DNA from 3 places in the Methylocella silvestris BL2 genome. Region 3 is predicted to be linked to each of the others. Evidence: predicted binding sites of a transcription regulator. Region 3 holds the regulator's gene; each other region holds the start of a gene.

Region 1 (10,289 bases), 660 kb from region 3:
AGAGCGCCTCGCGCCGGTCGAGCCCTAGCGAGCGGAAGGCGTCGGCCCCGGCAAGCAACTCCATGACGGCAAGAGACAGGCCCGCGCGCAGCCAGAGATCGCGAATGGAATCATAGCCCCTGTCCCGCATGGCGACGAGCTGGGTTGCATCATGTTCGGCAAAGCCTTTGATCTGACGAAATCCCAGGCTGATCCCGCAAGTCGCGAAAATCTCGCCCTGCATCGAGGCGTGGCGGGGATGCGGCGGCCGACGTTCAGCCGCCGGCGTCAGCGTCGAATCCCAATGAGAAAAATTGACGTCGACCTCTTCGACTCCAACGCCATGTTCGCGCGCGTCGCGCAGGATTTGCGCGGGCGCATAAAATCCCATCGGCTGAGCGTTGAGAAGCGCGCAGGCGAAAGCGTCGGGATAGCGGCATTTCATCCAGGCCGAAGCGTAAACAAGCAGCGCGAAGGAAGCGGCGTGGCTTTCCGGAAAACCATAAGAGCCGAAACCTTCGATCTGCTTGAAGCAGCGCTCGGCGAAGTCGCGTGAATAGTCCCGGGCGACCATCCCTTCGATCATCTTGGCGCGGAAGGCGCCGATTGTGCCGACATGTTTGAACGTCGCCATGGCCCGGCGCAATTGATCGGCCTCGGAGGGCGTGAAGCCGGCGGCGACGATGGCGATCTTCATCGCCTGTTCCTGGAACAGGGGCACGCCAAGGGTCTTGCCCAGCACCTCTTCGAGCTGCTTCGAGGGATAGGAGACAGGCTCCAATCCCTGTCGCCGCCGCAGATAGGGATGCACCATGTCGCCCTGAATCGGGCCTGGCCGCACGATCGCGACCTCAATGACGAGATCGTAGAATTCTCTCGGCCGCAGCCGCGGCAGCATCGACATCTGCGCCCGGCTCTCGATCTGGAAAACGCCGATCGTGTCGGCGCGCGAGATCATCTCATAGACGGCGCCCTGTTCCGGCGGCAGGGTCGCGATGGTCAGCTCTTCGCCATAATGCTCCCTGATGAGGTCAAACCCCTTGCGCAGGCAGGTCAGCATGCCGAGCGCCAGCACGTCGATCTTCAAAATGCCGAGCGCGTCGAGATCGTCCTTGTCCCATTCGATGGTGGTGCGATCCTCCATCGCGGCGTTCATGATCGGAACCACCTCGTCGAGCCGCGAACGCGTGATGACGAAGCCGCCCGTATGCTGCGACAGATGGCGCGGAAAACCGATCAACTCCTCGGCGAGCTTTAACGTCTGCGCCAGCCGCGCCTCGGTCGGATCGAAGCCGGCCTTTTGGGCCTCCCCGGCTTCGACGCTCGACGACGACCCGCCCCAGATCGTCGCGGACAGGGCCGAGACGACGTCGTCCGAGAGGCCAAACGCCTTGCCCACTTCGCGGATCGCCGAGCGGGCGCGATAGGTGATGACGCTCGCCGTCAAAGCGGCGCGGGCGCGGCCGTAACGCGCATAGATATATTGCATGACCTGTTCGCGCCGCTCATGCTCGAAATCGACGTCGATGTCGGGCGGCTCATTGCGGTCAGGCGAGATAAAACGCTCGAACAGGAGATTGTGAAAGGCGGGATTGACCTCGGTCACGCCAAGACAATAGCAAAGCGTCGAATTCGCCGCCGAGCCGCGGCCCTGGCATAGAATCTTCTCTGTGCGGGCGAAGCGCACAATATCGTGTACGGTCAGGAAATAGGGCGCGTAATCAAGCTGTTCGACCAGCTTCAATTCATGCGCGATCGCCGTCTCGACCGAGGGAGGAACGCCGTCCGGAAAGCGGAACTTCGCCCCTTCGCGCGCAAAAAAAGCGAGCGCGGCTTGCGGCGTTTCAAATCCTTCGCGCAATTCCTCGGGATAGTCGCCGCGCAATTCATCAAGGCTGAAGTCCAGCCCGTCGAGAAAGCGCAGCGTCTCTTCCATCGCCTGAGGCGCGCCGGCAAAAAGCCGCGCCATCTCCGCCGCGCTTTTCATATGACGTTCGGCATTGGCTTCAAGGGCGAGCCCCAAGCGATCGAGCGTTTGTCCCGCGCGGATGGCGCTCAGCACATCCTGCAGCGGGCGCCGCTCGGGCGTATGCATGATGACGTCATTGACAGCGATGAGGGGTGTGTTCGTTTTTCTTGAAAGCGCGATGCGGCTTGCAAGATCGCGCCGCATTGAAACGCCATAGGTCATTTTGGCGGCAAGCCACAGGCGCCCGTTCGAGGCCTCGCGCAACTGTTCGATGAGAGGCATTTCCTGGCCAAAAGCCAGCGCATGGGCGTCGTCCAAAAGATCGACAGGATTTTTATAATGATTATTATCATGCAATTCGGCGTGGATTTTCCTGGATCGCCTGGTTTCGTCGCCCTTTTCCCATGTTGTTTCCGGCATGAGGATAAGCTGTTGTCCCTGCGCCGCTTCGATGAGGTCGCTTGAACGCAGAAGGGAGACGCCTTTTTGCGCGCGGGCGTTGGCGCGAGTCAAAAGCCGCGTCAGGCGTCCATAGGCGGCGCGGTCGCGCGGGTAGCTCAGTATGTCTGGCGCGCCGTCGCAGAAAACGAGCCGCGCGCCGATAGCGAGATGAAAGGACGGGCTCTTATTGGCTTTCAAAAAACGATGGGCGCGGACGACGCCGGCAAGCGAATTGCGGTCGGCGATCCCCAGGCCGGCAAGTCCGAGAGCCATCGCCGCGGCGACGAGTTCTTCGGGATGCGAGGCGCCGCGCAGAAAGGAGAAATTCGTCGTCGCCGCCAGTTCGGCGTAGCGCGGGCTCATGCAAAAAACCCGTGCATGAACCAGCGCGGGCGGGTCGTCTCCCTGTCGAAGAGGCCCTCGCGGAACAGCCAGAATCGACGTCCCTCGCAATCCTCGGCGCGGAAATAATCGCGGGTGAGCGCGGTCGTTCCCCGCCACCATTCGGGCGCGATGCGCTCTGGGCCCTCGAAGGCCGCGACCTCATGCAGCACGCGCCGCCAGCGAAATCTCAAAGGCGGTCCGTCGGGCACGGCGGCGACGGCCTCGATCGGCTCCGGACGCTCGAGCAGCCGGATGGGGCGGGCGGGCATAGGGCTTGCTCCCTTCGCCTCTTCATGCGCCTGGCCGCCAGCTGGCGACGCCGCAAAACGCGGCCATTCCGACTTCACATGATGATAGTCATAGCGCGCGGCGGGAACCGCGATCACGGCGAATTCCGGCGCATGCGTCCCATTGAAGGCAAGCCGCGTCACCCGCCGCAAGCCCAATCGCGCGCCGAGCCTGTCGATGAGTTCGGCGAGATCTTCCACATGATCTTGCGCGCGATCTTCAGCGCGATCTTGGCCGCTCCAGCCTGTCTGCTCGGGATCCTTGCGTTCGAGCGCAAGCGCCGCAAGGCGGATCACGTCAAAACCGAAGCCGGCGTCGAAGGCCTCGCCGTCCTGGGCGAGACTCAAGGCCTCAAAACGTTCGTGAAAAAGCCGCGCGATGAGAGCCGGATCGCGCAGCGGCCGCATCGTTCCAACCGTAAAATGCATGACCTCGCCGTCGACGCGAAAGAGGCTCGCCTCGAGCCGCCGCGCGCCCTCGCCATGGCGCGTGAGCAGCGCGCAAAGATCTTGCGCCAACCCGGCGATCGAGGCCTCGACGTCCTCGCGCCGGCAAAGGCCGTCGAGGAATCGCCGCTCAGTCATGAAGGCGGGCGCTTCGAAGCGCGGCGATATTGGCGTTTTAACGCGACCCAGCAAACCGTCGAGACGCGCATAAAGAGCAAGGCCGCAGCGGGCGGCGATCGGCGCGCGCGGCCGCATCGTCACATCGCGGATCCGGCGCAAGCCCGCTTCCGCCAATGCGCTGAGCGTTTCCGGCTCCAGCCGAAGGGCGGCGAGCGGCAACCCTCCGAGGCGGCGCTCCAGTTCCACCGCATCGAGCGCCGGCGGCAAAATGCGCGCCGCAAAATCCGCCGCGCCATAGCGCGCCAGGGCGAAAGCCGCCTCAGGCGTCGAAGCCAGCCCTCCTTGCGCGCAAAAGCCCTGGCGGCGAAGACTTTCTTCGATTTCGGCCAGGAGACTCGCCTCGCCGCCGAAAAGATGCGCCGCGCCGCTGACGTCGAGCATCACCCCGTCCGGCGCGTCGAGAGCCGCCAGGGGGGTGAAACGACGACACCAATCGACGATATGGGCGAGCGTCTGCGCCTCTCCTTCGGGATCCGCCTCGGCGCAGATCAGCGCCGGATGCATGGCGCGCGCATCGGCCAGATTCATGCCGGACCTGAGGCCGAGACGGCGCCCTTCCGCGTCGATCGCGGCGAGTTTTTGCGCGCCATTGATTTTGGCGAGCGTCGCCCGCGGCGGCTCAGGCGCTTTGCCTGAAGTTGATCCCTTCCTTGATTTCTCGGCTGATCCCCCGCGATCCTGCGCGCGCATGCGCCGGATGATCCGGTCGGTCGGAAGCGTCGGCAGAAAAACGGAGAGGAAACGCATCGCGAAAACAACCCTCGTCATGATCCCAGAGAATGGCGATAGGATCGGCGCCATTGGCGGGACCTATCGCGCGCGCCTTGAGGATGCGGATCGACCATGCGGCGAGGCCTGGCTGCGGCAGTTCTTGCCGGGCTGGAAGCGGCAGCCCCGACAATGGAGATCCGCGCGGCGCGCCGCCTGAGCGCGCGGCGGAAATCTCAAAGCGGGTATGAGCGCAGGACGACAGCCGACCGGCTCCGCCCGCCATGCCGGCGGCGAGCAGCAGGGCGCCGGCGCCGCCGGCCTGCGCCGCAAGAGCAAGACGACGCGAGACGGGAAGGCCATAGAGTTTTTCGAGCGTCCAGATTTCGCCGACCACCGCCGCAGCGGCGCGGCATTTCAAGGCTTCCTCCATCGTCCAGAGACTGTCCCTTGCGCTGGCCGTGCGCACCAGAATGAAGCAAGCGGGGTCGAGGCCGTAAAGGGCGAGCCCCGGGCCATAGGGGGCGCCCCCTTCGCGGCCGGCGAAATCCTCGACGATCCATATGATGGCGGAGCGGCCGGGGGCGGCCTCCGCTTTGAAGCGGGCGCAAAGGGCGAGCGCGAAGCCTGAAGCGGCCGGGCCGTCGCCGGCGGAAGCCGGGGCGATCTCGTGCAGGACGCCGCGGCCAAGCCCATGCAGCGCCCGGTCGAGACGGCAATTGTCCCCAAACCGGATTTTTCTTGCGGGAAGCGCGCTATTTTCGATGCAGCCGATTTTTTGGCGCAGAAAATCCAGCCGGTCCGATCGATGGGCAAGCGGCGTCGGCGGCTTCACAGGGCCATGCGGCATGGGCTCCAGCAGCAAAGGCTTGCTCCAGTCAACGGTCAGAATGTTCGCTATTTGTTCTAATAGATTCCCGCTTGAGACAAAAGAGTCAAGGCGGATTCCGGCGAACTCTCGCAAAGGGCAAGCTTCCCGCGAGCTTCACGGTTTACGCTTCGCCAAGTCGCCGGCGCCGGCGCTGTCTCCGCTTCATTCGGCGGGCTCAGCGGCGGGATAATCGTCGCGATTGAAGTTTCGGGATCAGCGCAAGAATGGCGAGGACGGCGGCGCGCACCGCCTCGTCAAGAGTGAGGCGCCCCCCGCCACGGATCAGAGTGTTGCCTGGCCTGTCTGCCTCGTCGACCCGACGCAGCCGACGCGGCGCGGCGAGCGAGGACTGCGGCCGGAGCGAGGCGAGCGGCGGCACATGGATAAAGCCGACCAGCGCGTTCGGATGGCAGCTCAACGATAAAAACAGGGTTTGATTGCAGACATAATCGCCGGCGTCGATCGAAACGGCGGCGTGAAACCCGCCGCGGCGAAGTCTGGCGGCAATCAGGCCGGCGGGCGCGCTCGATTTTAAGCTTTGGGCGGCGCCCCTCGGAGATTGCGGCCTGCCGGCGCGGATCGGGTCCATTTGATCCCTGCCTGTGAGCGGTTGGCTCCCACCGGCCAGCGCTTGCCCCTCCCCGCTTGGGACGCGCCGGCCTTCGTCGCTTGGGACCTGAACGCCGTCGACGCCGGTCTGACTCCCGCCGGCGAGAAGAAGGCGTCTTTGCGCAAAGGCTCCCGCGGCGTCCGGCCGCAAGAGGCTGATGCGGTTAAAGGCTCGCGTCTCGACGCAGAGCTTGCTTCGCCGGCTGGCGAGGCCAAAATGCAGAATTGCGTCGGGCGCCGCCTCCCGCGTCAAAGCCTCGAGGCGCGGCTCTATCTCGGCATAGACGACCGGGAGCACGCTGAGATCAAGCTCGAGGCCGGCCCGCGCCAGACGCGGCCGATGGCGGGCCAGATTGGCGATGATCCGTTCGGTCGGATTGCGCGGGGCGCCGGGAAAGCCGCCAAAGCCCGTGACAAGAATACGCATGAATGTTCGCGGGGTTGGATCCCGAAGCGGCGCGGCGCCCGTGCAGACGGGTTTGCGCGATTTTGGGCGCACGGACAAGGCTGACGGAGCGCGCCGACGCAATACGCCAACGGCCTTCGCCGAGCGCGCGTCGCATTGCCGACACGATCGGGGGCCATTCAGAAGACGCAGCCCTTTAAGCTTCCAGTAAGCGTCGCAGCGTTGAAAGGGGCCGATGCGCTAACGCGTGATGCCGAAAAGTTGCAGACTTCTCGGGCCGACATCATGCTTTTAAAATTTGGCGTCGATCCCGTTTCATGGTTTTGGACCGGTCCAAAACCATCGTGATCGATGCGCGCGACGAATTTCGAGGCGAAGACATGCGGCTTACGCGCGCGGCGCGAACCATTTCCGTCCTTGCCCGGCCGGCGCTGCTGATCGCCGGCCTGCTGGCGCTTGCGGGCTGCGGCGGCGGAATGACGGATCTCGACGGCGCGGGCGCCGGGCCGCGCCCGACCTCGGTGTTTGTCGTCTCGACGCGCAAGGGCGAAAGCGGTCCCGCCAGCGAACTCAGCAATGATGGAAACGAGCGCTATTCGCTGCAGATGATCGGCGCGCCGCTCAATCACCAGATCGGACAATTGGAGCGCCCTTCCATCGGCAGTCCCGATCCCGCGCGTCATTTTGCGCTTCAGACGCGCCGCGCGCTCGACGAGGATGGTTTTACGGCCGCGCTCGCCACGCATCTGTCGGGGCGCATCGGCTCCAACCGCGACGTTCTCCTTTATGTGCACGGCTTCAACACGAGCTATGACGAGTCGCGGTTCCGGCTCGCGCAGATCGTCGCGGACGGCCGCTTTGGCGGCGTCGCCGTCCTGTTCACCTGGCCGTCGACGAATAATCTGCTCGACTATGGCGCGGCGAAAGAGAATGCGACGATCTCGCGGGACGCGCTGGCGAAGCTGATCCGGCAGCTGACGGATGCGCCCGACGTCGGGCGCGTGCACATCCTCGCCCATTCGATGGGGGCCTGGCTGACCATGGAGGCGCTGCGCCAGGATTTTATCGCGGGCGGCGCGCGGCTGAACGACAAGCTGGGCGATATCATGCTGGCCGCTCCCGACATCGATCTGAATGTTTTCCGCCAGCAGATCAGCCGCCTCGACGCGTCGCACATCTTCGTGCTCGTTGCAGCCAATGATCGCGCCTTGTCGCTCTCGCGCACGCTGACCAGTGATCGGCCGCGCCTCGGCGCGCTCGATCCGAAGAACCCGGCCGACCGATCGGCGCTCGAGACGCTCGGCGTCAGGGTTTATGATCTGAGCCGGGAGGCTGATATATTCATCGGCCACGGCGCCTATGCGGACGCGCCCGACGCGCTGCGCACCATCGGCGCGCAGATCGCCGCGCCGCGGCCGCAAGACTCCAATGTTCAGGCGGTTCTCGGCGAAAACCCCATCGACGACCGCATTCACGCCACGCCCTTGCCGCCGCCGGCCGCTGCAGCGCCTGGCGCGCCCGCCGCCGCTCCGGCCCGCCCCGAGGCGCCGATCAGTGCGGTGGTCCCGCTTGCGACGGCGACGCCGGGTTCCGCGACGCCGGCGTCTTCCGCCGCGCCGACGCCCTGAAGATTGTCAAAAAATTTTATTTCTCGTGGAACTTTGCGCGGCGGCGCGCGTTCGCCTAGGCGTTATTGCAACCAAGGCTAAGCTTGATGCGATCTGCGCATCCCTACAACGAGACGGAACTTTGCCGGATTTCACGGAACGGTCGTAATTACTTTAAAGTAAAGTCGTTCAGTCTCGACCAACTCGAAGCTTATAATTGTTCCACGTTCAATTTAAACTGAGCCTTAATCAGCTTTTGTTGAAGTGTGGATCGACTGATCAAAAATCCGTATAGTTGTGCTGCAAAGCAACATAAATTATTCACATTGACGCCCTAATATGAATAGTATTAACTTACGTCATGTAGACGTCCCGGCGGCGCCGCCTAAGCCGCCATAACGTCTCCACCAAGCCTCCATCCATGCTGTTTCCCCTGCTAGCATGGGCCAGAAGGCGAGTAGCGAAGCGAGGGTGTCATGTGCTTAATCGCTGAAGTCGTGCATTCCTGCTCCCACGAGAAGGTCGCTCATGCGGCTGTCGCCTCGATCGGTACGGATTTCGCCGGCAAGGTGAAGGCGACCGCGAGCGTCTATGGCATGTCCATGGGCGCGTTTGCCGCGCGCACAGTCGTCCAGTTCGGCCGCACCTGCGGGGGCGAGGAAAAACAAAACCTGCGGCGTCTGATGAAAGGGACGGATCAGCCGATCCTGATCGCTCTTGAACATATTTTGAAGCCCGTCGTCGAACACGCCGCGACGCCGCAGAGCGCGGACGCGTAAGAGCGTCCCGTTCGCAGGCAGATTGAGCGCCGCCGCCAACTGTCGAGGGCCAAAAACTTCGATCTTGAAATGACAGGGAGCGCTTCAAGCGCTCCTTTTTCGTGAAAGAAGCAGAAGCTTCATGCAGACGACATGAAGCCGCCCACGCTTCTTTTCGTCGAAGAACGGAGAGCTGCACCGCGCCCTGCGCTCTTTTATTTCACCTTTTCTTGATTAGACGTCCGGGATCCGCCTTGCCGTTCCGCTCTGCTGCGATGCGGCAGGTCTCTTCAAGCCGTCGTCTATTGCGCCCGGTTAAGCGGCGACTGAAATGAGGCGGCCTCCGCGCCAAACTCCGCCACCCGCGGCAAAGACTGCGTGTGAAGCCCGCATTCGACCTTGGCGCGGCCGCGCCAGCGTCCGGCGCGGGGATCCTCGCCGGGCCTTACCTTCGAGGTGCAGGGAATGCAGCCAATCGAGGGGTAACCCTTGGCGACAAGCTCATGACGCGGCAAATCATGGGCGCGCAGATAATTCAGGATCTGCGTCGGCGACCAGTTCGCGAGCGGATTGATCTTGGTGCGATTGTCTTCCGTCTCGAAAAGCGGCAGCGCCGCGCGCGTTGATGCCTGGAAGCGCTTGCGGCCGCTGATCCAGGCGTCGAACCCGTCGAGCGCCCGCGCCAGCGGAATGACCTTGCGGATTTCGCAGCAGCGATCGGGATGGCTCGACCACAGAAAAGTCTCGGGATCCTCGCTCTCGAGCGTCGCCTCGTCCGGGACCAGAGTGACGACGTGGGTGAGGCCCAGGCGCTCGATCAATTTGTCTCGATAGGCCAATGTTTCCGGAAACAGGACGCCGGTGTCGAGAAAAAGGACCGGAAGCGACCGATCGATCTCAGCGATCATATGCAGCAGCACCGCTGAATCCGCGCCGAAACTGGAAACAAGCGCGAGCTTGCCCGGAAACAGATCCTCGATTGCAATGCGCAACAGACGCTGCGGGTTGAGCGCCCAAAATCGATCGGCGATGCCGGCGATCGCCGCCTCATCGCCAAGTCGTGAAACCAGCGCCTCGCTTAACTCCGTCGCCATCAATGCCCTCCAATCCCTTCAATCCGACGCCCGAGGCTTAAAATGACCGCCCGGGACGAGGCCGCGACTCAAGCTATCACAGCTCCAGTTTGCAAATATAGGATAAATCCGCAAGAAATGCGATAAATACATTATTATACATTTTAATTTAGTTTAATAGGGGTTGCCGCAGCCGAAAATCTCGGCTAGCGTACAGTCCACAATCTCTGTAGATAAAGTTCAATAGATTGGGCGCGTCACGCCCCGCATCGAAAGGCTAACCGTGTCCCTGAGCGCCCTGTCCCTGAAGCGAAGTTCGATCCTGCCGGGGTTCGGTTTGTCTCTTGGCTACACGCTGGTCTACCTCAGCATTATCGTGCTTCTTCCGCTGGCGGCGCTCGTCTTGAAAGCGAGCGGGCTCGGACTTTCCGGCCTCTGGAGCATCGGCGTTCAGCCGCGCGTCTTCGCCGCCTTGAAAACCAGTTTTACGCTGGCCCTCGCCGCCGCTGCAATCAATGTCGTATTCGGCGTCATCGTCGCCTGGGTGCTGACCCGCTATGAGTTTCCCGG
Region 2 (10,289 bases), 2.1 Mb from region 3:
GGCCGTGAAAAGCATCAGATCGTCGTCGGGACTGGAGACGACGCCCCTCGATCGCGCGCAGCGCATATTGGCGGATGCGCGCGGTCTCGTCGACGCAGCTCGGCGCGGCAAGCAGCGGCGCAAGGCTCGGCATTTCGAGCAAGGCCAATTTGAAGGGCTGCTGCGGCGTGGCGCTTCGCTCGCCCATGCCGACGGCGATTTCGGGCGCTTCGATCATCCGCATCTTTCGGTCGGCGATGATCGAGACCCGGATTTTTGGCGCAGGCGCGCCGGGCCCGGCGCCTTTGGCGGTTTTCTTCAGCGCCGATCCGGGCCGATGCGCGGCCAGCCAGCGCGCGCGCAGCGTATTGCCGATCCCGCGCGGCGCCAGCGCGCCAAGCAGCAAGCCGCCGCCCCGGCCGCGCGACAGCGCTCCACCGCCGCATTGCGCCGGCGCCCAGCGCGACAGGATCGCCTGCGCCGAGCGCAAATTATAGACAAGATAGTAGCGCCGCAGCAGCATCGCCGCGACGACGGCGCCTTCCGTGGCGGAGGCGAAGGCCACATGTCCATCGGCGTCGGCGGCGATCTCGCCGGCCCATCCCGCCTTTTTGACGCACCAGTAATTGTTAAGTTTTACGCATCGCGGGGAAGACGCGTCCGGGGCGACGAGCTTCGCCAGCTGGGCGACGGGCGCGTCAAGATTCCGGGCCGCCTCGAACCGCCAGTTCGATACGGCGCGCGGAGCCGGCTGAAATGTCGCGGCGGGGAAGGGCGCCTGTAGCGGTCGCTCCGCTATCGCTGCGATAAATTCCGGGCCAAGGCTTAGCGCGCCGCCCGGAGAGGCGTTGGGGGCAAGTGCGAGCGCGAGTAAACTCAGCATTTCGAGAAGCATGGGCGTTCCCGGGCGAGGCGGCGGCGCGCTTGCTGCGGGCAAGCGGATTTTGCAGCTTATGCGCCGCCCTGCAACTCGTTCGACGTCAAAGTGAGAAAGATATCGAGGCGGCCCGCGTCCTGACTGGCCTGCCTCCAGTCGACAGCGTCGAAATCGATAATCGCCAGGGACGGCGCCGGAAACTGGGCGCGAAGCCGGGCAAGCACCGCCCGCTCGCCCTCCCGCGACAACAAAACCGCCGCCTCAGCCAAGCCTGGATTATGGCCAATCAAGAGAAGGCGCTCGATATTGGCGGGGGTTTCCTGCAATAGCGCGAACACTGTCCCCATGCTCGCGTTGTAAAGCGAGGGCGCGACGATGCGGGGGATTTCGCATGCGGCGCCGAACTGAAGCTCCTCGAATGTTTCGAGCGTGCGCCGGGCCGGAGAGACCAGCGCAAGCTCGGGCACAAGTTGCGCTTTGTGCAAATAGGCGCCGATGCGCGAGGCTGCGGCGCGACCCCCCGCCGTCAGGCGCCGGTTGATATCGCCCCCTCCCGCGGCGGGCGCAGCTTCGGCGTGGCGAAGAAGAAGAAGCCGAAGCATGGACGAGGCAACTTTGCAGCGACGAGACGCGGAGTTATGACACGGAAAAAAACAGGCGTCTCGGTCCGCGACGACGCAGCCTCCCATGCCAGCCGCCAAAATCGACGGGCCGTGTTGACATCTTCCGCGCCCTCAGCTCAGCCGGTTGCTCTCAGGATGGCTTCGTCAGCCGCTCGACGTTGGAGGCGACTTTTTCGCCGGCCTCGCGCGTCTTGTCCGCCGCGGCGTTCATGGATTGGGTCCAGGCTTCGGTGTAAGTCTTGGTCATTTCCAGCGGAAATGCGGCCACGAGTTCGATAAACCGGCGCGAGTGCTGCGTAAAATTTTCAAAGGCCTCGCGCAGAAATTGGGACTGGATCGAGAGAACTTCGGCCGGGCCTTTGGCGTGGCGCAGCTTTTCGACCGTCTCAGTCGTGTGCTCGATCGACTGACGCGATATCTCCGCACATTCGGCGGCGAAAGCCTGCAAATTCTTGGTGGCGATAGATGCCGCCGCATTGCTGACCTGCGCCGCTTGATCGGTCGTCTTCTGGTTGGTGTCTGACATGTCGTCTCCTCCACAGGTCTGGAGTTAACTGCCAGCCCCGCGGTCCGGTTTTGACCTGCCGCAAATAAAGCTCCGAAAGGGGCGTCAGGCGGCGTTTTGAGCGCCGCGCAGTCCGTTGGCGATCGCAGCCAGGGCCGCGTCGACGCCAGCGCCGTTCGGGCCGCCCGCCTGCGCCATGTCGCGCCGGCCGCCGCCGCCCTTGCCGCCGAGCTCCGTGGCGGCGAGGCGAACCAGCGCGACAGAATCGAACCGCTCGACGAGGTCCGCGGTCACGCCGACGACGACACCCGCCTTGCCGTCGCTATCGACGCCGGCGATGGCGACGACGCCCGAACCAACCGTCTGTTTGGCCTCGTCGGCGAGCGATTTCAGATCCTTCAGATCGACGCCCGAAACGGCGCGGCCAAAAAATTTAACGCCCCCGATTTCTTGCGCCTCGGCCGCGGCTTTTTCGCCGCCGCCCATGGCCAGTTTCTTGCGCGCATCGGCCAGCTCGCGATCGAGCTTGCGCCGCTCCTCCAGGAGAGCGGCCAATCGTTTTTCGGCGTCGTCCTCGGAGGATTTGAGCAGGACGGCGATGTGCTCAAGCTTGTCGGAGCGCGCGTTGAGATGGCGCCGCGCCGCGGCCGCCGTCTTCGCCTCGATGCGCCGCACGCCGGCGGCGACGGCCGATTCCGACGTGATCGCAATAAGGCCGATGTCGCCCGTGCGCGCAACATGGGTGCCGCCGCAGAGCTCGACGGAAAAGGCCCTGTTGGCGCCGCCGTCTCCGCTGTCCTCGCGGTCCTGCGCATAGCCCATCGTTACGACGCGGACCTCGTCGCCATATTTCTCGCCGAACAAAGCGCGCGCGCCGGAGGCGATCGCCTCGTCGACCGCCATCAGCCGGGTGACGACGGGCGCATTGTCGGTGACCGCGCGATTGGCGATGTCCTCGACGCGCGTGAGCTCTTCCGGCGAGATCGGCTTCAGATGGGTGAAGTCAAACCGCAGACGGTCGTCGGCGACGAGCGAGCCTTTTTGCGCGACGTGATCTCCGAGCACGAGCCGCAGCGATTCATGCAGGAGATGGGTCGCCGAATGATTGGCCCGGATCGCCGAGCGGCGCGCGTGATCGACCGACAGTTCGAGCGCGAGGCCGGGCGTGATCTCGCCTTCCTCGACGATTCCCTCATGCACGAACAGATCGCCAAGCTTCTTCTTGGTGTCTGTGACGCGGAAGCGAACCCCGGCGGCGCTCATCACGCCCGTGTCGCCGACCTGTCCCCCTGATTCGGCATAGAACGGCGTTTGGTTGAGGATAATGGCTCCGGTCTCGCCCTTGTTGAGGCGTTCGACCGGCTTGCCGTCCTTGACGAGCGCGGCGACGACGCCTTCCGCTTGTTCGGCTTCATAGCCGAGGAAATCTGTCGCGCCCGCCTCGTCCTTGATCGCGAACCAGAGGGTTTCGGTCGCAGCCTCGCCGGAGCCGGCCCAAGCCCTGCGCGCGTCGGCGCGCTGACGCTCCATCGCGGTATTGAAGCCGTCCACGTCTACGGCGAGCGAACGCGCCCGCAGCGCGTCCTGCGTCAGGTCGAGCGGAAAACCATAGGTATCATAGAGCTTGAACGCCACCTGCCCCGGCAGGGGGGCGCCCTCGGGTAAGTCGCGCACGGCTTCGTCGAGGATCGAGAGGCCGCGCGCCAGCGTGTCGATGAAGCGGGCCTCTTCGAGCCGCAGGGTCTCGACGATCAGCGACTCGGCGCGGATCAGCTCGGGATAGGCCTGCCCCATCTCGCGCGAGAGCACGGGGACGAGCCGCCACATCAATGGCTCGCGCGCGCTAAGCAGCTGCGCGTGGCGCATGGCGCGGCGCATGATGCGGCGCAGCACATAACCGCGGCCTTCGTTGGAGGGGGTCACTCCATCGGCAATGAGGAAGGCGCAGGCGCGCAAATGGTCGGCGATGACGCGATGGCTGGCCTTCTGCGGCCCGTCGGGATCGACGCCGGTCGCCGCGGCGATCGCCACGATCAGCGCGCGCATGAGGTCGATGTCATAATTCGACGTGACGCCCTGCAGCAGCGCGGCGATGCGCTCGAGCCCCATGCCGGTATCGATCGAGGGGCGCGGCAGATCGATCCGTTCGCCTGGCCCGAGCTGTTCGAACTGCATGAAGACGAGGTTCCAGAATTCGAGGAACCGGTCGCCATCCTCGTCGGGGCTGCCGGGCGGGCCGCCCTTCAGCCTTTCGCCCTGGTCATAAAAAATTTCGGAGCAGGGGCCGCAGGGGCCGGTGTCGCCCATCGCCCAGAAATTATCGGAAGAGGCGATGCGGATGATCTTCGAATCGGGAAAGCCGGCGATTTTCTTCCATAAATCAAAGGCTTCGTCGTCGGTATGATAGACGGTGACGAGGAGACGATCTTTCGGCAGACCGAATTCCTGCGTGATCAGCTTCCAGGCCAGCTCGATCGCCAGCGGCTTGAAGTAATCGCCGAAGGAGAAATTGCCGAGCATCTCGAAGAAGGTGTGGTGCCTTGCAGTATAGCCGACATTGTCGAGATCATTGTGCTTGCCGCCGGCGCGGACGCATTTCTGCGCGCTCGCGGCGCGCGTATAGGGGCGCTTTTCGAGGCCGGTGAAGACATTCTTGAACTGGACCATCCCGGCGTTGGTGAACATTAGGGTGGGGTCATTGCGCGGCACGAGCGGCGAAGACGCCACGATCTCATGGCCGTTCTTCTTGAAGTAATCGAGGAAACCCGCCCGTATTTCGTTAACGCCGTTCATTCGCTATTCCGTTTGAAGGCCGCGTTTTTTCCGCGCCGCGCCTTTAATCATGTGTCAACGCAAAATGCGTGGCGCGAAGTCAAAACGCAAGCGCGCGGGCGCGTCACGCGCGCGGCTTCGAGGCAGCGGGATCGCTCGGGTCAGCGCCCGACGATCAGCGAGCGCGCCGACTCGCTCGATCGCCTCAATCCTCGGCTTCCTCCTCGCCGACATCAAGGATCTTGTCGGCGATCATCCCCGCATTCTCGCGGATCGCCAGTTCGATCTTGTCGGCGATCTCGGGATGCGCCTTCAAGAAGGCCTTTGAATTCTCGCGGCCTTGACCCAGCCGCTGGCTGTCATAGGAGAACCACGCGCCCGACTTCTCGACGACGCCTGCTTTTACGCCGAGATCGATCAATTCGCCGATTTTCGAGATGCCTTCGCCATACATAATGTCGAATTCGACCTGCTTGAAGGGCGGCGCGACCTTGTTCTTGACGACCTTGACCCGGGTCTGATTGCCGATCACTTCCTCATGGTCCTTGATCGAGCCGATGCGGCGGATGTCGAGCCGCACCGAGGCGTAGAATTTGAGCGCGTTGCCGCCCGTCGTCGTCTCGGGGCTGCCATACATCACGCCGATCTTCATGCGGATCTGATTGATGAAGATCACCATGGTGTTCGAGCGCGAGATCGAGGCCGTGAGCTTGCGCAGCGCCTGACTCATCAGGCGCGCCTGCAGGCCCGGCTGGCTGTCGCCCATCTCGCCCTCGATCTCGGCGCGCGGGGTCAGAGCGGCGACGGAATCGATCACCAACACGTCGACCGCGCCCGAGCGCACCAGAGTGTCGGTAATTTCGAGCGCCTGTTCGCCGGTGTCGGGCTGCGAGACGAGGAGATCTTCCAGATTGACGCCGAGTTTGCGCGCGTAAATCGTGTCGAGCGCATGTTCGGCGTCGATGAAGGCGCAGACGCCGCCCTTTTTCTGGGCTTCGGCGATGACATGCAAGGTCAACGTCGTCTTGCCGGAAGATTCCGGACCATAGATCTCGACGACGCGTCCGCGCGGCAGGCCGCCGACGCCAAGCGCGACGTCGAGGCCGAGCGAGCCGGTCGGCACCGTCTCGATCTCGACGACCTTCTGATTCTTGCCGAGCCGCATGATCGAGCCTTTGCCGAAGGCGCGTTCGATCTGCGACAGGGCGGCGTCGAGGGCCTTGGTCTTGTCCACGGATGTTCCTTCAACAAGGCGAAGTTTGGCTTGGCTCATTGGATTGATCCTTCTGACACAGGCTTGGCGAAATGTGCAATGCAATCGGCTTGGCGAGCCGCGTTGCTGATAAATGTATCTGGTTTGTTCTCACTCGCAAGTTCTTTTTATGTTCTATTCTCGGCGCACAATTTTCAGTCAATACCGCCGCGCGAAGCGGCCTTAGAGGAGCCTGCAACCGGCGCGGGCGCGACAAAGCGCGCGTGACGGGAGAAAGGACGAAATCGGCGCGAATCGGATGCGCCCCGCAGCCGCCGAAAAAAATCACGGATGGTTAATATGCGGCGCCGCAGCGCCAATGGGGCAGCGCCGCCGGCGAGGGCGGGCACGGCTCTTGCTGCGGCGAAGGGAGCGCGGCCCTCTTTCCCGGCGGCGGCGCAAGGCATGTCGGAGACGCGACACTCGATGCGGCAGGAAACGGACAATCTCGTCCGGATGGACGATCTTGTCGATTTCGGCGAGGTCCTTCCCGAGGTCAATGCGATGCTGCAACGCGGCGTCGCGCTGTACCGTCGAGACCGGGCGGCGGCCGATCTCGCCTTCCGCGCCGCGCTCGAGCTGCGCCCTGACGCCCTGCCGACCTATCTCTGCCTGTATAAGATCCATACCTATCAGGGCAATCTCGACGAATCGCTGGCGATCGCGCGGGCGGGCCTTGCCGAGGCGGCGCGCCAGGCCGGGATCGACCCGGATTGGACGGCGTGGCGGCGCGGCGACATTGCAAGCAACGTCAACGGACCGGGCCATTTCGCGCTCTATACCTTGAAAGCGCTGGCCTTCATCCATTTGCGCCGCAACGAGAAAGCGCGGGCGCAGCGCTGCCTCGACAAGATAGCCGAGCTCGGCGCGATGGAGACGGTTGGCGGCAGCGTCATCGCGGCGCTCGCGGCAGGCGTGGATTAAGACGGATTCTTTCGCAACGCGGCGGCGTCCTGCGATCGGACCCAGGCGTTGCGACAGAAGTGATCGTAAAGTGAAAGGACTGTGAGGCGAAGATGCAAGCGACATTCATCAGAGAAACCTCCGACGGCCGCAAGATCGAAGTGATCGGCCCCTATGTCTGCGTCGACCGCGACCCAGTCGCGGACCAGCTTGTCGAGGTCGCCTCGCATCCCAACAAGCAGGCGATCCTGCACGCGCTTCCGAACGCCGCTTTCATGGCCGGGCCGATCGTGCTGACGGTCGAGGAGGCCTCGCTCGTGCGCGGCGCCTTCGCCATGGCGACGGAGGCCGAAACCGACAAGGCGGCGATCGAAAAGCGCTTTCGCGACGCCTATAATTCGCGCGCCCGGGCGGCGGGCATAGAGTAGGCCGTCGAAAAGGCTTCGGCACGAAAGGCCGGCGGCGCGGCGGCGCGGTTCAGCTCGCCGCCGCCGTTCCCTTCACCGCCTCGATCAGCTGCTTCAGCGAGAAGGGCTTTGGCAGGAAGGCGAAATCCTCCCCTTCCGGCAGGTTTTTCGAAAAGGCCTCCTCGGCATAGCCGGACACGAAAATCACCTTCGCCTTGACGCCGCGCTTGCGCAATTCGCCGAACATGGTCGGCCCGTCCATTTCGGGCATGACCACATCCGAGACGACGAGGTCGATCTTGCCGGGATTGCGGTCGACGACCTCGAGCGCCTCGATCCCGGAGCCGGCTTGCAGCACGCTATAGCCGCGCGAGGCGAGCGCCCGCGCCGCAAAGGCGCGCACGGCCTCCTCATCCTCGACCAGCAGGATAACGCCGCGTCCGGTGAGGTCCGCCGCCGGCTTCCCCCGCTCGGCCGGTGCAGGGGCCTCGGTCTCGGCCGCCTCGGGAATATAGCGGGGCAGCAGCACGGTGAAGGTCGCGCCCTTTCCGGGCGGGCTCGAGCAGAACACAAACCCGCCGGTCTGCTTGACGATGCCATAGACCATGGCGAGGCCAAGGCCTGTTCCCTTGCCGACTTCTTTGGTGGTGAAGAACGGCTCGAAGATCTTGTCCCTCACCTCGGGCGGGACGCCATGGCCGCAGTCCTCGACCTCGATCGCGACATAATCGGCGGCAGGCAGCGATTTCTCCTCGAAGCCATCGCATTCATGTGGCGCGACATTGCGGGTTTTCAGGAGAATTTCGCCGCCGTCCGGCATGGCGTCGCGGGCGTTGACGATGAGATTGACGATCACTTGCTCGAACTGGTTGAGATCGGCCCGGATCAGCCAGAGATCGCGTCCGTGGCGCAATTCGAGATGGATCTTTTCGCCGACGAGGCGGCGCATCAGCATTTGCAATTCGGACAGAACGTCGCCGAGTTGCAGCACCTGCGGCCGTAGCGTCTGGCGGCGGGAAAAGGCGAGCAGCTGACGCACCAGTCCGGCGGCGCGGATGGCGTTCTGCTTGATCTGCATGATGTCGCGGAAGGAGGGGTCGGTCGGACGATGATTGGCGAGCAAGAGATCGGAGAAGCCGATGATGGCCGTCAAGACATTGTTGAAATCATGGGCGACGCCGCCGGCGAGCTGACCGATCGCCTGCATCTTCTGCGACTGCGCGAAATTGCTCTGCAGCGCGCGCTGCTCCGTGGTGTCGAGGGCGAAAATGGCTGCGCCCGAGCCGTCTCCCTCTTCCGAGGCGGAAATGAACAGGCGCGCCGAGCGGTCGCCTTCGCCGGCCAGCGCGACGTCGACGGGCGCGATGTCGCGCCGCGCTTTGGCGGCGGCGGCGAGGGCCAATTCCAGCGCGGCGCGATCCCGTGCGGCGACTCCCGCGTAGATGGCGCCGCGCTCCGCGCCGTCCGTCGGCTTAGCGGCGTCGGGCATGACGCGCGCGAAAGCGGCGTTCGAGCGAACGATGCGACCCTGCCCATCGAGCAGGGCGATGGCGATCGGCGTCGCCTCGAAAAGCCGCGGAAACCACGTTTCGGCGCGGCGCGGATCGTCGGACCGCTCCGCGATGCCGGCGCGATCCAGCGCCAGACTGTGAGAGGGGCCGGCCGCGCCATCGGCGTCGAAAGTGACGCGATGAATGAGGCGGACGGGCAGAGTTTGGCCGCCGCGCCGTTTGAGCTCGAGATCGAGAATTTGGGTTTTTACCTCGCCCGGCGCCCCGGCAAGCGCGGCGACTCGCTGGGCCGCATCGCCGGAAAGAAAGGCGCCGAGCGTCAGTCCGCCGGAGCCAATCTCCGCCAGATCATAGTCAAGCCAGGCGGCCAGCGTCGCATTGACATAGTCGACCGTCCCGTCCCCGCGGCAGGAGAAAAAACCTGCGGGAGCATTGTCGAGACAATCGATCGCGCGGCGGAGCTCCTGGAAGGCGGCCTCCTGCCGCTCGCGGTCGCGCGTGATGTCTGCGACGGTCCAGAGGGTCGCGCGCTTTGCCCCTGGAAATTGGAGCGGGCGCGTCTCGATTCGCCGCCACCCCGCTGCGCCGCCGGCCGAAGGCTTAAGGCGCGTCTCCTCGACGTGGGCGCGGCCCTCGCGCGCGGCCTGCGCGAGCCTGTAGACCGCCTCGGACGCCTCCGGCGATCCGCCGCCAATGAGCCGCTCGACCGGGCGCAATTCGGCGAGGCTGGAAGAGGCGCAAAATGCCCGGTAGGCGGGGTTGGCGTAAAGGATCCCGCCGTTCGCCTGGGTCGCGATCAGCCCGTCCGGATTTTCGTCGCAGATCCGTTTTGGCAAATCGTCGCCGCCGGCCTCCCGCCCCGCGACCCGAAGCAGGCCAGCCGAGAGGGCGAAGGCGGCGAAGACGCCGATCGCGGCGAACAGCGCAAGCGCGGCTGTGGCGATCATGGCGGCGGTCTGCGGCGGCGCGAGCAGGACCAGCGCGGCCGCGCCGCCAATGAGGATCACAAGCGCAAGGATCAACGCCGGGCGCCCGGCGCGGCCCGTCCTGCCGAAGGCGCCCCGATGATCGATCATCATGTTTAATCCTCGCGCGCCGCGCGCGTCCGGCCCTGTCGTTTGGCCGACTCGCCCGGCGCTAGGGTTGCGCCGTCAATTTTCTCAATAAACGCGTCGCGCGCAAATGTCATTCAGCGGCGCTGGGCTCGAAATCGCGGCCGATCGCGCCCGCATTACGCGCAGGCCCCAGGGCCACGACATAAAATAGTTGAATATGCTGCTTTTCTGACGCGCGGCGACAGTGCGCCTTGATTGGCGGGAGCGCATTTTCTATTGTGTGCGCCATCTTTTGTTGCTCGCCCGCGATCGAACGAATCACGATCCCATTGGCGCAGATTTTTCCCCAGCGAGCCGAGCCGATGCAGGGCCTTATCGACAAAATCTTGGAAAACAAGCCGCTTA
Region 3 (10,289 bases):
CGTCGAAATCGCCCCGCATCACGCAATTGCGCGCGAAATAAAGATCGGGGCCGCCGCGCACTTCGATGAAGCCATGGTCCTGCTCGCGAAACAGGCGCGCGACGACGCCGGTCTCCGGCGCGTTTTCGTGCCGGCGCACATTGTCCTTGGCGAGTTCCGAGAGTTGCTCCAGACGGCGCTCGGCGACGTCGAAGACGCGATTGACCAGCGCCGCCTGCTCCCCCTTCCGCTTGGCCTCGGCCTTGGCGACGATCATCGGCCGGCCAGGAACCTCGACTTCGACGCACAGGGAGAGCGGCGGTATCGTATTCTTCGTCGCGCCATGCGCGGCGCCCGCCACGACCCGGCAGCCCGTGATGCGCGAAAAGGCGCTCTCAAGACGCCGCGCGCGATCCTCGATGAGCTTTGCGAGCGCATCGGAATGCTGGATGTCGCGAAATACGATCTGCAGCGGTCGATCCATGCGTTTCTCCTCTTGATCGGACGACGCCGCATGGCGAACGAGCTTCGCCGAGCGGCGGCGAGAGTTAGTAACCTACGGCGAAGCTGAAAGTTCCGTCAATGAATTCGCGCAATCGCAAAGCGAAGCCGCGACGATAAATTTCGCCTGCGAACGTTATGCTGGGTTGCGGAACGCAGAGAGAACAGATATGGTCTGTTCACCGTTTGTGCGGGTGAGCGATTCAGGCGCTTTCTGTGGGCGTATCTTGTCTTTCGAGCAAGTTTTTCGGAGGCTAGATCCTATTGCAGCCCGCTCGTTTGCAGCCAAGCCCTTCTCGGGCGCGCCTTTGCGCCCCGCCATCCCGCTCGACGATCATGCGAGAAAGTGGACGCCGATGCTGACCAAGAAGCAAAGCGAGCTTCTGCGCTTCATTAACGAGCGCATGAAGGAAACCGGCGTGCCTCCTTCCTTCGATGAAATGAAGGACGCGCTCGACCTCCGGTCCAAGTCGGGCATTCACCGGCTGATCATCGCGCTTGAAGAGCGGGGCTTCATCCGGCGCTTGCCGAACCGGGCGCGCGCGCTCGAGGTCTTGCGCATGCCGGGCGCCTCGGCGGCCGACGCCGGCCGGGGGCGCAAATTCGAGCCGAGCGTGATCGAGGGACATCTTGGCCGCGTCCGCCCGATGCCGGCGGCGCGCGACGATGAGGATGGCGCGCGCGCCATGGTGGCGATCCCGGTGATGGGCCGGATCGCCGCCGGTACGCCGATCAGCGCGCTTCAGACCCGCAGCCATACGCTCAATCTGCCGCCGGAAATGCTGTCGCAAGGCGAGCATTATGCGCTCGAAGTTCGCGGCGATTCGATGATCGACGCCGGCATCTTTGACGCCGATACGGTGCTGATCCGCAAGCAGGACACCGCCGAGACAGGCGACATCGTCGTCGCGCTGATCGACGATGAGGAGGCGACCCTCAAGCGCCTGCGCCGCCGCGGCGCCTCGATCGCGCTCGAAGCCGCCAATCCGGCCTATGAAACGCGCATTTTCGGACCCGACCGCGTGCGAATCCAGGGCAAACTGGTCGGATTGATCCGACGCTATTGATGACGCCGGCGCTCCCCTGCAAGAGCGCCGGGTCCCGGCCTTATTCGATGGGAGATCCATCGTCGCCGTCGTCGGGCTGGCGCGAGGCCGCGCCCTCCTCCTGCGCCGGAACGGATGGATCGGCGTCGGCCAGCCTAAATTGCGGCGCGGGGGCGGCCGGAGCGCGGCCCCATGTGCGGCGCGGAGCGGGCGACCAGGGTCGATCTTCTTCGAGTGATCGCGCCGCGGCGCGCGTCAGTCCCGCCGGCGTCATCGCCAGTGTGACGGCGCCGGTCTTTTTCAACGCATCGCGGTCGAGAACAATCTGCGCCGCGCATCCTTTCGGAGCGAACAGCGGCGTGACGATAATGTCGGCGCGCAGGCAATCCTCGGCGAAAGCGGCGCGGTCGACGACAAGCGACAGGGTGCGGCCGTCGGCAAGACGTCCGACGCAGGCCGCCTTGTCGCATGCGCTTTTTCGAACCGCCGCGGCCGCCGGGCGCCCGTCCGCGTCGGCGCGCAGCCATTGTTCGGCGGCAAAGAGGTTCGGCCGCGCCGCGAGCACCGCCAATCGGCCGTCTTCGCCGCGATAGGCCGCCGCCTCGCCGCCGGGGGCGACAGCGACGTCGAATTTTGGCCCCGAGGCCGCGCCAAAGAGACCAATGGCGAGGAGCGGCAGGGCGATCGCGCGGAACAGGAGCGTGCGCCACAGAGTCATGCACAGGACGGCGAGCGTCAGGAAGGCGAGCGAGAATGGCGCGAAGGCGGGCAGATGGATGCTGGCGCCGGGCAGCTGACCGACCTGGCGCGCGGCCCACATCACGCCGTCGACGCCGAAGCCGAGATAGCGCCAGACCCAGGGATCGAGGCCGATTGGATAAAGCAGCGTCCCGAGCAGCGCCCCCGGCACGGCGAAGACTTCGATCACTGTCAGCGTCAAAGGATTGCCGATCAGCACATAGGGGCTGAGCTCGTGGAAATTATAGGCCATGAAGGAGGCCGTCGCGGCGGTGGCGCAAAAGGTCGCGAACAGAAGCCCGCCCGGACCCTGGCTGAGGCGCGCCCGGACCGAGGTCCAGAACAGCCGCGCGCCCTCGCCGGCGACGGGCTTCGAGCGCAGGATCGGCGCCTCCTCCCGCTCGGCGCTCGCGGCGGCCATGCGCCCCTCATACACCGCGACGAGGGCGGCGACGGCGGCAAAGGAGAGCTGGAAGCTCGCGCCCATGATCGCCTCGGGCTCGGCCAAAATGACGAATAGCGCGGCGAAGGCGAGGTTGCGCATGGTCAGCGCTTGGCGGTCGGCCAGCACCGCGCCGAGCATGATCAGCGTCATGATCAGGGCGCGCTCGGTGCCGACGCGCGAACCGGTGGAGACGTCGTAGATCACAGCGCCAAGCATGGCGAGCGCGGCCGACCATTTCTTGATCGGATAGCGCAGCGCCAGCGAAGGGCTGAGCGAGAGCGCCCGCCTGAAGCCAATGAAAAAGATCGCCGCGACCAGCGTCATCTGCACGCCGGAGATGGTGATGATGTGGAAGATGCCCGCCTCGCGGATCACCTCCTTGGCGTTTTCGGACAGAAGATCGCGCTTGCCGGTGACCATCGCAGCGGCGATCGCCCCCGCGTCGCCGCCGATGACGGCATCGATGCGGCGCAACAGAGCGTTGCGGCCGCGGTCTAACGCCATCGCAGCGCCGAGGGAAAAACCCGCCGGCTCCGGCGCGGCCAGGGTTTCGATCCGGCCAAGCGCGTTGCCGACGCCGCCTAACCGCGCAAACCAGGCGTCCCTGGCGAAATCATAGCCGCCGGGGAGACTCGCGCGCGAAGGCGGCAACAGGCGCGCCTTGAGTTTTATGTAGGTTCCCGCCTCGAACGGCGGCGCGCGGCGGACCGAAAGCCGCACGCGATAGGGCGTCGCCTCGGCCGCGAGCCCCTCGATCGCGCGCACGCGCAATACGAACCGCGCCCCGGAGCGGCGGAAATCCATCTGCTCCACAAAACCTTCGACGACGCCGATCGTCGTGCGCTGGATCACCGGCGCCGCGACCCGCGTCGATCGCCACGCGGCGGAAAACTCTCCCGCGAAAAAAGCGGCCGCAGCGCAAATCGCCAGAAAGGCGGCGCGCCGCTCCCGAGCGACAAAGGCCAGGCCCGAAAGGACGCCCGTCAGCGCGGCGAGAAGCCACATCGACGGCTCGCGGTCCGCGCTCAAATAGGAGACGACTCCGGCCCCGGCGGCGACCGGCAGCCAGAGGAACATGCGGCGCTGCGCGCATTCGGTCTCGAAGGCGGCGGCGAAAGCGAGCCGCAGCCGCGCCAAAGGGGCAAGCAGCGCCGGCGACACTCCGCCGGCCCGCCCCGCGCCGCCGTCCGCCAACGCCGTATCGAGCGGCCTCGCCAATCCGTTTGCCCCATCGCTCGGCCCGTCGCTTGACGGGGCCAGCCGAAATCGCCCGCGCGGGCGGCCGCTCCAAGGCCTATTCTTTCGCCCATTCTATGTTACACGAGCCGCCGACGGGCAAAAGGTCCGGCGCCGCTTCAGCCGGAATTATTGTCGCCGGAAAGGGCGGCGGCGGGCCGTCTTCTCGCGGAAAGAATGCAGGCGGCGGGGAGCCGCCTATCAGGAGTGGAAATCGAGCCTATGTCCGACGCGCCCGTCACCCGTTTCGCGCCCTCGCCGACCGGCTTTTTGCATATCGGCGGCGCGCGCACCGCACTGTTCAACTGGCTTTACGCGCGCCACGCCGGCGGCCGCATGCTGCTGCGCATCGAGGACACCGATCGCGAGCGCTCGACACAGGAGGCGATCGACGCGCTCATCGACGGGCTGAAATGGCTCGGGCTCGATTGGGACGGCGACGTCGTCTATCAGTTCCAGCGCGCCGCGCGCCATCGCGAGGTCGCCGAGAGCCTGATCGCTTCGGGCGGCGCCTATTATTGCTATACGACGCCGGAAGAGCTCGCCGCCATGCGCGAGGCCGCCCGCGCCGAAGGGCGGCCGCCCCGCTACGACGGACGCTGGCGCGATCGCCCGGCCTCCGACGTCCCGCCCGGCGTCAAGCCCGTGGTCCGGCTGCGGGCGCCGCTCGATGGCGAGACTTTGATCGACGACAAGGTGCAGGGCCGCGTCACCTTCGCCAATAAGGATCTCGACGATTTCGTGCTGCTGCGCTCGGACGGCGCGCCGACCTACATGCTCGCCGTCGTCGTCGACGACCACGACATGGGCGTGACGCAGATCATCCGCGGCGACGATCATCTGACCAACGCCGCGCGGCAGATGCAGATTTACGCCGCCCTTGGCTGGAGCGCGCCGGCCATGGCGCATATTCCGCTGATCCATGGCGCGGACGGCGCGAAGCTCTCGAAGCGGCATGGCGCCCTCGGGATCGACGCCTATCGCGCCATGGGCTTCCTGCCGCCCGCCCTGCGCAATTATCTCGTGCGGCTCGGATGGAGCCAGGGCGACCGCGAGTTCTTTACGACCGAAGAGATGATCGAGGCGTTCGATCTCGCCCATGTCGGCCGCTCGCCCGCCCGTTTCGACTTCGCCAAGCTCGAAAATATGAACGGCCATTATTTGCGCGCGACGCCGGACGCAGAGCTCGCCGCAAGCCTTGAAGAGACGCTTCCCTTTCTGCCCGGCGGAGCGGATCTGCAGCGCGCACTCGATGACGACAAAAGGGCGAAGCTGCTGGCCGCCATGCCCGGTCTGAAGGAGCGCGCAAAAACCCTGATCGAACTCCTCGACGGCGCGGCGTTCCTGTTCGCGACGCGGCCGCTACAGCTCGACGCCAAGGCGGCCGAAATTCTGGCGGCGGGCGGGCGCGCCCATATCGCCGGCGTGCTGCCCTTGTTCAGGGCGCTCGACGATTGGTCGGCGGCCTCGACCGAAGCCGCCGTGCGCGATTACGCCAGCGCGACGAAGCTGAAGCTTGGCCAAGTCGCCCAGCCATTACGCGCGGCTTTAACCGGGCGCTCGACCTCTCCCGGCATCTTCGACGTGCTCGCGGTGCTCGGCCGCGAGGAAAGCCTCGGCCGCCTCGAAGATCAGGCGGCGTGACCGGGCGCTCGTTGCTGGATTGGTTCTTGCTTTGGGCCACAACAATTGGCGACGAGAGGCGCGGACCGGACGCGTGGCGACTTTCTGGGCGAGACGCCCGAAAACAGGCTTCGACGACAAAGCCGGCGTCACAAAATGAAATCAGGTTGGAGACGCTGGACAGAGTCCGGCGGCGTTTAAAGCCCGGGGCGAGGCAATCGATGATGTCGCAAAAAGTTAAACGCCGTGCAGATGTGACGGGCCACTAATACTCTTCGGTGCGGCGCCGCGCCGGCGCTTGAACGCAAGCTTGGCATAGGATAGGAAACGACACGGCGTAAATTAGAGGTTGTTTAAGCCCGTCGCCAAAAAATCTGCTGAATGAAAGATTCGGCGAGGTTAGCACCCCTATTGCAGAAGGCAGCCTTCATGAGCGCGACCACTGGGTCTTTTAGCATTGATAGCACGACAGTCGAAATGCCGGTCAAGACTGGATCGATTGGCCCGGCGGTGGTGGATATCGGTAAGCTCTACGCCAAGACCGGAATGTTTACTTACGATCCTGGCTTCACATCGACGGCCAGCTGCGAATCCGAAATCACCTATATCGATGGCGACGAGGGCGTTCTGCTCTACCGCGGCTATCCGATCGCCCAGATCGCCGAAGGCGGCGACTTCCTCGAAACCTGCTACCTGCTGCTCTACGGCGAGCTGCCGACGCCGACGCAAAAGCGCGATTTCGACTACCGCATTACCCGCCACACCATGGTTCACGAGCAGATGGCCCGGTTCTTCCAGGGCTTCCGCCGCGACGCGCATCCGATGGCAGTCATGGTCGCGAGCGTCGGGGCGCTCTCGGCCTTCTATCATGATTCGACCGACATCTCGGACCCGAGGCAGCGCATGGTCGCCTCGATGCGGCTGATCGCCAAGATGCCGACCCTCGCCGCCATGGCGTATAAATATACCATCGGCCAGCCCTTCGTTTATCCGAAGAACGACCTCGATTACGCCTCGAACTTCCTGCGCATGTGCTTCGCCGTGCCAACCGAGGAGTTCAAGGTCCGGCCGACGCTTTCCCGCGCGCTCGACAAGATCTTTATCCTGCACGCCGACCATGAGCAGAACGCTTCGACTTCGACGGTGCGGCTCGCCGGATCTTCCGGCGCGAATCCTTTCGCCTGCATCGCCGCCGGCGTCGCCTGCCTGTGGGGCCCCGCCCATGGCGGCGCCAATGAAGCGGCCCTCAAGATGCTGACGGAAATCGGCTCGGTCGACAATATTCCGAAGTTCATCGCCAGGGCCAAGGACAAAAACGATCCGTTCCGCCTGATGGGCTTTGGGCATCGCGTCTACAAAAACTACGATCCGCGCGCCAAGATCATGCAGGAGACCTGCCATGAGGTCTTGAACGAACTTGGCGTCAAGGACGATCCGCTGCTCGCCGTCGCGATCGAGCTGGAGCGCATCGCGCTCAGCGACGAATATTTCATCGAAAAGAAGCTCTATCCGAATATCGACTTTTATTCGGGCATCACCCTCAAGGCGATGGGCTTCCCGGTCTCCATGTTCACCGTTCTCTTCGCGGTCGCGCGCACCTCCGGCTGGATCGCGCAATGGAAGGAAATGATCGAGGATCCGGGGCAGAAGATCGGCCGGCCGCGCCAGCTCTACACGGGAGCGCCGCTGCGCGATTACGTCCCGGTCGATAAGCGCTGACCGGCCTCGCCATCTGCGCCCCGCCGGTCTAGAAAGGCGGGGCGAGGAACGCATGATGGCGGATGAAAAAATCGATATATTGGTCGCGGGAGCGGGCGCGGCCGGGCTCTCCGCCGCAATCGCTCTGGCGCAGGCCGGATTTTCCGTCGCCTGCGCGGGGCAGATCGACCGCCGCGCCAACGGCCGCACGGTCGCGCTGTTCGAATCCTCGCTTCGCTTCTACAAGGCGCTCGGCCTTTGGCCGCGTCTGCGCGACCTTGCCGCTCCGCTGGCGAAGATCGCCATGGTCGACGCCATCAAGGCGCGGTTCGCGGCTCCCTCTGTCTGTTTCGCCGCCAGCGAGATCGGCCTTGCCGCCTTCGGCGCCAATATCGAAAACAATGTGCTGGTCGAAGAGCTCGAGCAGGCGGCGCGCACAGCGCTCAGCCTGCGCGAATGCCTGATCGCCGACCTCCGCTTCGAGCCCGGAGCCGTTGACGCAACCCTCGCGGACGGCAGCCATATCCGGGCCGCTCTCATCGTCGCCGCGGACGGGCGTCAGTCTCTGGCGCGAAGCCGGGCCGCGATCGAGGCGCGCAGCTGGACCTATCCGCAGATCGCGGCGACGGCGCTGCTCGCGCATGAAAAGCCGCATCGCGACGTCTCGACGGAATTCCACACAAGGTCCGGCCCCTGCACGCTCGTGCCGTTGCGCCCGCGCGCGGGCCACGCGCATCGCTCGAGCCTCGTCTGGCTGATGTCCGGCGCCGAGGCCGAGCGGCGCCGCGCGCTGAGCGATGTGGCGCTCGCCGGCGAGATCGAGGATCAGGTCGGCAGCCTGCTCGGCGCGATGGCGCTCGACGGCGCCTGCGGCTTTTTTCCGATGGCCGGCATGAGCGTCTCGCGCCTCATCGGCGACCGCATTGCGCTCATTGGCGAGGCCGCGCATGTGTTTCCCCCCCCTCGCCGCCCAGGGCCTCAATCTCAGCCTGCGCGACGTCGCCGCGCTTGTGCAGACGGTTGAGGACGCCCGCTCACGCGGCGAGGATTTCGGGACCGTGGAGGCTCTGGAGCCTTATGCCGCCGCGCGGCGCGGCGATATTTCGCTGCGAACCAACGGCGTCGATCTGCTGAACCGTTCGCTGCTGAGCGAATTTGCTCCGGTCGACCTGATGCGCAGCGCGGGCTTTTTCGCCTTCGCCGCAATCGGCCCGCTGCGCCGGGCGTTGATGCGCGAGGGCGTCCTGACCCATGGCGACCTGCCGCGTCTGATGCAGCCGCCGCCGCGCCGCAAGACGCCGTCCCGCGCCCACGCCTGATCCGCGAAGGGACCGCCGTGCAGATCGCCACCTGGAACGTCAATTCGGTGCGGCAGCGAACCGGCCATCTGCTGCGCTATCTCAAGGAGCAGGCGCCGGACGTATTGTGTCTGCAAGAGCTGAAATGCGTCGACGAGGCTTTTCCCTGGGGCGAGGTCGAAGCGGCCGGCTACAACGCCGCGGTGCATGGACAGAAAGGGTTTAATGGCGTCGCCATTCTGTCGAAGGCGCCAATCGAGGTGAAGCGCGGCCTGCCGGGCGATCCGACCGACGAGCACGCGCGCTATATCGAAGCCGTCATTCCGCACAAGCAGAGCGTCGTCCGCGTCGCGTCGATCTATCTGCCGAACGGCAACCCGCCCGATACCGAAAAATACGGTTACAAACTTGCCTGGATGGATCGGCTCATCGCCCACGCCCGTGAACTCCTGCGGCTCGAGGAGCCGCTCGTTCTTGCCGGCGATTACAATGTGATCCCCGCAGCGGCGGACTGCGCCGATCCGGCCGCCTGGGTGGGCGACGCATTGTTCCTGCCGCAGACGCGGGCGCGGTTTCGCACGCTGCTCAATCTCGGCCTGACAGACGCCCTGCGCGCGACGACCGACGAGGCCGGGCTTTACACTTTTTGGGACTATCAGGCGGGCGCCTGGCAGCGCAACAAAGGCATCCGCATCGACCATCTTCTGCTGTCGCCCGGGGCCGCCGACCGCCTTGTCACGACGACGATCGACAAGGGCTTGCGCGCCGAAGACAAGCCGTCGGACCATGTGCCCGTGCGCATCGAACTGCAATGAGCCGTGGCGGCGCCGTCATTCCGCGGCGAGACGTTCGATAAGCGCGAGGGCGGCCGCCGGATTCTTCTCTTTCGCGCCGGCGATGAAATAGATGAACACGTCCCGCGCGGCGCGTTTTTCCGGCGCGGCGTCGCTGACGCCGGCAAGATCCGCCGGTTGCTTGCCCCGCAACCAGAGCGACGCCCGATCCGCCCATAGACGAAGCGCCGAATCGTCATAGCCTGTCGCGCAATCGGGCGCGCTTTGCTGTAGCCGCGCATAGACGAAGCCGGCCGTGAGATCGGGGATCAGCGGATAATCGCTGGAATCCGCAAGGCAGATGGCGCAGGCGTAGCGCCGCGCCAGGGCAACGAATGCCGCGACGCGAAAGCTCTCGTGCCGAACCTCGAGAACGTGACGGAGCGGACGACCGTCGAGCGCCTTCGGCAGAGCGTCGCAAAAACGCTCGAAATCGTCGGCGTCGAATTGCTTGAAGGGGGCGAACTGCCAGACGATGGGCCCGAGCTTGTCGCCAAGCTCCGCGAGGCCGCTGCCGAGAAAATGCTCGATGGCCGGCGCGCATTCTGCGAGCGATTTACGATGCGTCGCAAGGCGATGCGCCTTGAGCGAGAAAACGAAGTCTTCAGGCGTTTCTTCCGCCCAGCGGCGGAAACTTTGCGGCGTTTGCGTGCGGTAGAACGTGGCGTTGACTTCGATTGCCGTCAGCTTCCGGCTGGCGAAGCTCAGCTCCTGAGCCTGCGGCAAGCCTTTCGGATAAAAATTGTCCCGCCAGGGCGGAAAGCTCCAGCCGCCCACTCCGACCTTGATTCGGCCCGCGTTGCCCGAGCTATCGTGACGTTTTGTCGAGGTCTGGGCTTTTGCCATTTCGCCTAAGGGATCGCAAGGATTTGGACGCCGATGACCGCATCCG

Evidence for each region. The regulator LexA, encoded in region 3, represses DNA repair genes until DNA is damaged. The targets are predictions, from matches to a motif close to TGTTCNNNNTGTGTTCNG.
Region 1: a site for LexA is predicted at 5,287-5,304, ahead of MSIL_RS21870 (ImuA family protein). Genes of this name have one in related genera too.
Region 2: a site for LexA is predicted at 6,129-6,146, ahead of recA (recombinase RecA). Genes of this name have one in related genera too.

Annotation. Positions count from the first base shown of each region.
Region 1 covers NC_011666.1:1,157,607-1,167,895, forward strand. The annotation lists gene MSIL_RS05520 (error-prone DNA polymerase) at 1-2,752, opposite strand, end outside; gene MSIL_RS05525 (Y-family DNA polymerase) at 2,749-4,377, opposite strand; gene MSIL_RS21870 (ImuA family protein) at 4,307-5,260, opposite strand; gene MSIL_RS05535 (pyroglutamyl-peptidase I) at 5,442-6,302, opposite strand; gene MSIL_RS05540 (alpha/beta hydrolase) at 6,599-7,909, shown strand; gene MSIL_RS05545 (hypothetical protein) at 8,365-8,667, shown strand; gene MSIL_RS05550 (phosphoadenylyl-sulfate reductase) at 8,949-9,740, opposite strand; gene cysT (sulfate ABC transporter permease subunit CysT) at 10,003-10,289, shown strand, end outside.
Region 2 covers NC_011666.1:3,865,939-3,876,227, forward strand. The annotation lists gene MSIL_RS17875 (hypothetical protein) at 1-874, opposite strand, end outside; gene MSIL_RS17880 (SixA phosphatase family protein) at 931-1,458, opposite strand; gene phaP (phasin family protein) at 1,610-2,005, opposite strand; gene alaS (alanine--tRNA ligase) at 2,090-4,777, opposite strand; gene recA (recombinase RecA) at 4,962-6,029, opposite strand; gene MSIL_RS17900 (hypothetical protein) at 6,435-6,932, shown strand; gene MSIL_RS17905 (hypothetical protein) at 7,025-7,339, shown strand; gene cckA (cell cycle histidine kinase CckA) at 7,389-9,908, opposite strand; gene MSIL_RS17915 (hypothetical protein) at 10,015-10,289, opposite strand, start outside; gene MSIL_RS20395 (flagellar biosynthetic protein FliO) at 10,271-10,289, shown strand, end outside.
Region 3 covers NC_011666.1:1,815,231-1,825,519, forward strand. The annotation lists gene MSIL_RS08545 (HPF/RaiA family ribosome-associated protein) at 1-463, opposite strand, end outside; gene lexA (transcriptional repressor LexA) at 837-1,547, shown strand; gene MSIL_RS08555 (ComEC/Rec2 family competence protein) at 1,588-3,927, opposite strand; gene gltX (glutamate--tRNA ligase) at 4,168-5,589, shown strand; gene gltA (citrate synthase) at 5,998-7,287, shown strand; gene MSIL_RS08570 (FAD-dependent monooxygenase) at 7,343-8,290, shown strand; gene MSIL_RS22245 (hypothetical protein) at 8,214-8,585, shown strand; gene xth (exodeoxyribonuclease III) at 8,603-9,379, shown strand; gene MSIL_RS08580 (DUF72 domain-containing protein) at 9,395-10,243, opposite strand.